One region of the Streptomyces sp. TE5632 genome, then DNA from elsewhere that is predicted to be linked to it. Evidence: riboswitches for the same ligand, from Rfam matches in the RefSeq annotation. Region 1 holds a riboswitch; the other holds the start of a gene.
What was found. Region 1 has a riboswitch for cyclic di-AMP ahead of ACVW19_RS30675 (LysM peptidoglycan-binding domain-containing M23 family metallopeptidase). Riboswitches for the same ligand answer to the same signal wherever they lie in the genome.
Positions count from the first base shown of each region.

Region 2: another riboswitch for cyclic di-AMP. It lies ahead of ACVW19_RS19785 (transglycosylase SLT domain-containing protein); the one in region 1 lies ahead of ACVW19_RS30675 (LysM peptidoglycan-binding domain-containing M23 family metallopeptidase).

Region 1 covers NZ_JBSSEA010000003.1:5,600,328-5,602,521, forward strand. The annotation lists gene ACVW19_RS30670 (tyrosine-protein phosphatase) at 1-618, opposite strand, end outside; cyclic di-AMP (ydaO/yuaA leader) riboswitch at 1,081-1,245, shown strand; gene ACVW19_RS30675 (LysM peptidoglycan-binding domain-containing M23 family metallopeptidase) at 1,248-2,194, shown strand, end outside.
Region 2 covers NZ_JBSSEA010000003.1:3,188,683-3,190,876, forward strand. The annotation lists gene ACVW19_RS19780 (HAD family hydrolase) at 1-322, shown strand, start outside; gene ACVW19_RS19785 (transglycosylase SLT domain-containing protein) at 361-852, opposite strand; cyclic di-AMP (ydaO/yuaA leader) riboswitch at 865-1,028, opposite strand; gene ACVW19_RS19790 (polyprenyl synthetase family protein) at 1,659-2,194, shown strand, end outside.

The sequences.
Region 1 (2,194 bases):
CGAGGCGGAGCTGCCGCTGCGACGCACCTTGTAGCGGCGGTGCTTGGCGTTGGACTTGAGGTAGTCGTCGAAGATCGCGTCCCTCTCCACGCCCAGGGCGAGCAGCGTCACCGCCACCGACAGGCCCGCGCGGTCCTTGCCCGCCGCGCAGTGCATCAGCGCGGGGACGCTGTCCTCGGCGAGCGAGCGCAGCACCCGGGAGTGCTCGGCGGTGCGTTTCCTGACGATCACGCGGTACGAGGCGATCATCCGGTCCGCCCCCTTGCCGTCGGCGAGGATCGAGCGCAGCTGGTCCAGGTCGCCGTCGCGGACCATTCTCCAGAACCGGGCGCCGTCGGCCGGGTCGCTCAGCGGCAGGTTCACGTTGCGCACGCCGGGCAGTTCGATGTCGTGGCCGTCCAGCTTCTGGTCGGCCGCGTTGCGGAAGTCGAAGACGGTGTGCAGCCCCAGGGAGGACAGGAAGTCGGCGTCCGACGCGGTGGCGTGGGCGAGATGACCGCTGCGGAACAGCACCCCGTGCCGTACCCGGCGGCCGTCCACGGTCGGCAGTCCGCCCACGTCGCGGAAGTTCCGCACTCCGGTCAGCTCGGGTTCGGTCGACGGGATGTGCTGCGTCACAGGGGCCCCTCCCTCTCGCCGCCGACGGGGAGGCGCCGGCGGGTGTCACTCGACGATACGACATGCCTGTCAGGGGCAATGAGTTGTCCGCGGATCGGTCGGCACGGGCGTTCCGAGCCAGCCGTCCGGCCGGAGCGGAGCGCCCCCGATCGGATGATTGAAGGCGCTTTGTCCGTTTGGTGCATTTAGGAATAAATCGACCCGACATAGAGGGAGATGGGGAGGGTGTGGTGAGCATCGTCATATCGGTGACGATGTGTTGTCGCCATGTTCACGTAATTCCGGCGTTTCGCAGGGGAATTCGGGGGTGCGGGAAATCCGGGACGACTCCGGGTGACGGAATTCAGGTGGATGGATCACGGAAAAGGGCCTTCGCTCGGAACATCGCGCTTGTCCCTTCGCGTCGTGGTCGCCTACGTTCGCCATCGATCCGGACGGACGCCTAATCCTGCCGCCGCCCGGAGCCCGCACACACTGACCCGTGTACGGCAGGAGCGGGGGACCCACAGGTACCACTGCCTGTTCCGGTCTCCGGAACAGGCTCGGGGTTAAGTCGCGTCTCGACGCGGCCGGGCATCTCCAGTCCGAACCCGACAGCTCACCTCGTAGGCGCCGGAGAGGAATTCGTCATGCCCGCAAAGGGTAAGCACCGCCGTCCCCGCGCTGTGCGCTTCACCCGCTCCATCGCCGTCGCCAGTGCTGGTGGCGCCGCGCTCGCCCTGCCGCTTCTCGGCGCCACCGGCGCGAACGCCGCCCCTGCGCAGGCGGCCCCGGAAAAGGTCGTCCAGTCGTTCTCCGTCGCCGACAAGAAGGCTGACGGCGAGAAGGCCGACAACGGCAGGAACGGCGGCGCCCGCACGTACATCGTGAAGGGCGGCGACTACCTGGCGAAGATCGCCGAGTCCGAGAACGTCGACGGCGGCTGGAAGCAGCTCTACGCCGACAACCGGGAGGCCGTGGGTGACGACCCGTCGCTCATCCACCCCGGTCTGAAGCTCTCGGTCGACGGCGAGGCCGCGACGAGCACGCCGAAGAAGTCGCCCTCCTCCGGCCCTGCCGGTTCCCTGGGTCTGCCCTCTTCGTCCGCTCCGTCCTCCGCGCCGAAGCAGTCCGCCGAGCAGTCCGCGCCGAAGGCCTCCTCCGGCGCCACGACCGCGAACCAGGCCGCGAACACCTCCGGTTACAGCTCGCCGGTGCCCGGTGGCAGCCTCGGCACCGCCTACAAGGTGGCCGGCAGCATGTGGTCCAGCGGCTACCACACCGGCGTCGACTTCGCCATTCCGACCGGCACCTCCCTGAAGGCCGTCGGCCCGGGCACCGTCGTCTCCGCGGGCTGGGCCGGTGCGTACGGCAACCAGGTCGTCATCAAGCTCGAGGACGGCCACTACGCCCAGTACGCCCACCTGTCCTCGCTGTCCGTCTCGGCCGGCCAGACCGTGAGCGGCGGCCAGCAGGTCGGCCTCTCGGGGTCCACCGGCAACTCGACCGGCCCGCACCTGCACTTCGAGATCCGCACCGCGCCGAACTACGGCTCGGACGTGGACCCGGTCGCCTACCTCGGTGCGAAGGGCGTCTC
Region 2 (2,194 bases), 2.4 Mb from region 1:
CACCGTGGAGCTCCAGCCGTGCGGTGTCACCAAGGCGACGGGGCTGGCGCTGGCCGCCGAGCACCTGGGGCTGAGCCGGGAACGGACCGTCGCCTTCGGCGACATGCCCAACGACATCCCGATGTTCCACTGGGCGGCCCACGGGGTCGCCATGGCCAACGCGCACCCCGAGCTGAAGGCGGTGGCCGACGAGGTCACCACGACGAACGAGGACGACGGCGTGGCCGTCGTCCTCGAGCGGTTGTTCGGCGGAACGGGCGGGGCGGGGCGAGGTGGCACGCGCCCCGACACGTGCCGTCCCGGCCTCCGCCCCGACGGGTGACCCCGTGGGCCGGGTGTGCCCCGGTGCGCCCGGACGTCTCAGTAGGCGCCGAAGACGTTGTCGATCGAGCCGTAGCGGTCCGCCGCGTAGTTGCAGGCAGCCGTGATGTTCGCGACCGGGTCGAACGGGTCGAAGGCCGTGCCGGGCACGTGGTACGCCCGGAAGGTCGGGTCGATGACCTGCAGCAGGCCCTTCGACGGGGTGCCGGCGACGGCGTTGGAGTCCCACAGGTTGATGGCCTGCGGGTTGCCGGAGGACTCGCGCATGATGTTGCGGTGGATGGAGTCGTAGCTGCCGGGGATGCCGTGCTGCGCCATGATCGACAGCGACTCGCGGATCCAGCCGTCGAGGTTGTCCGGGTACGCCGTCTCGGTGCCGGCGGCGGCCGGGGCGGCCGACACGGGGGCGGCGGGAGCGGCGGAGGCGCTGGTGGCGCCGAACACCGGAAGGGCGATCGCTGCGACGCCGGCGACGGCGAGGGAGCGGACGAGGCGGGTGCGGCCGAAGCGGCGCTGACCGGATGCGGGCATGGCGGGCATGGGTGCGTTCCTCTCCTACGCCTGCGAGGTGAGCTGTCGGGTTCGGGCGGGAGAGTGCCCGGCCGCGCCCCTGCGGGCATGGCTTCACCCCGAGCCGTCCCGGTGCGAACCGGTCCGGCGACCTACCTGGGTCCCCCGCTCCTGCCGTGCGTGAGTGAGTTGATCGACGGGTGGTGCGGGCGGCGGCAGGATTCGGCGTCCGCCCGACAGGCCGGGAACGTATGCGAGAGCGCATGTCGGGAACAAGTGCGAACGTCACGTATGACGCCGTTTGATCTTGCCTTGGGCTATTTGGGGGACTTGATCCTTTTCGGGTGCCGGCGGCCAACTCGCGTTCGGTGGAAGGGGAAGCGCCTGTGCGGGGGAGTCGCGGGCGTGTCGGGGTGCGCGTGACCGACCTCACTGGCCGCACCGCTCGGGCGCATTTTTCGCCAACGGGAAATCAATTGGTAATTGCGGCAAATCGGGCATCGGGGCAGGCGGGGTGGACCGTGTGTCGGGATGCGGTTCGGGGTGTGCCGGTGCGCGGGCGAGCTTCATCCGAAAAGTTGATGAATGTCCCTTACTGTCGACTGGTCGGAAACGATCTGATGGTGATCCGATATCGGAGGGCGCCATGGCGTGCCGTCCGCGCGTGCTCGGGTGAGTTTGGGGAATGTGGGTGCTGGCGGTGATCGAAACATGACCGGATACGCTGACTCGAGTGATGTCAGCGACCTGTCGACAACCAGCGACCTCTCGGTGAACGGTGCAGGACGTCTGAGCGCCAGTGGACACCAGCAGACAGGAGACCCCTCGTGACCGTCGTCGGGCCATTCGGGCTGAGCGTGCGGGACCAGGCTCTGGAAGCCGATGTCCGGGCCGGGATGACGGCTGTCGAGGAAGGGCTGCTCGAGGCCACCAAGAGTGAGGTCCCCTTCATCACGGGTGCCGCTCAGCACCTGGTGCGGGCCGGCGGCAAGCGGTTCCGGCCGCTGCTCGTGATGCTCGCCGCCCAGTTCGGCGACCCCCACGCGCCCGGCGTCGTACCGTCCGCCGTGGTCGTGGAGCTGACCCACCTGGCCACGCTGTACCACGACGACGTGATGGACGACGCGGGTGTGCGGCGCGGGGTGCCCAGCGCGAACACCCGCTGGGGCAACTCCGTCGCGGTCCTCACCGGCGATTTCCTCTTCGCGCGCGCCTCGCACATCCTGGCCGACCTCGGGCCGGAGGCCGTACGGGTGCAGGCGGAGGCGTTCGAGCGGCTGGTCTCCGGTCAGATCATGGAGACCGCGGGGCCGCAGGACGGCCGCGATCCGGTCGACCACTACCTGGACGTCCTCGGTGGCAA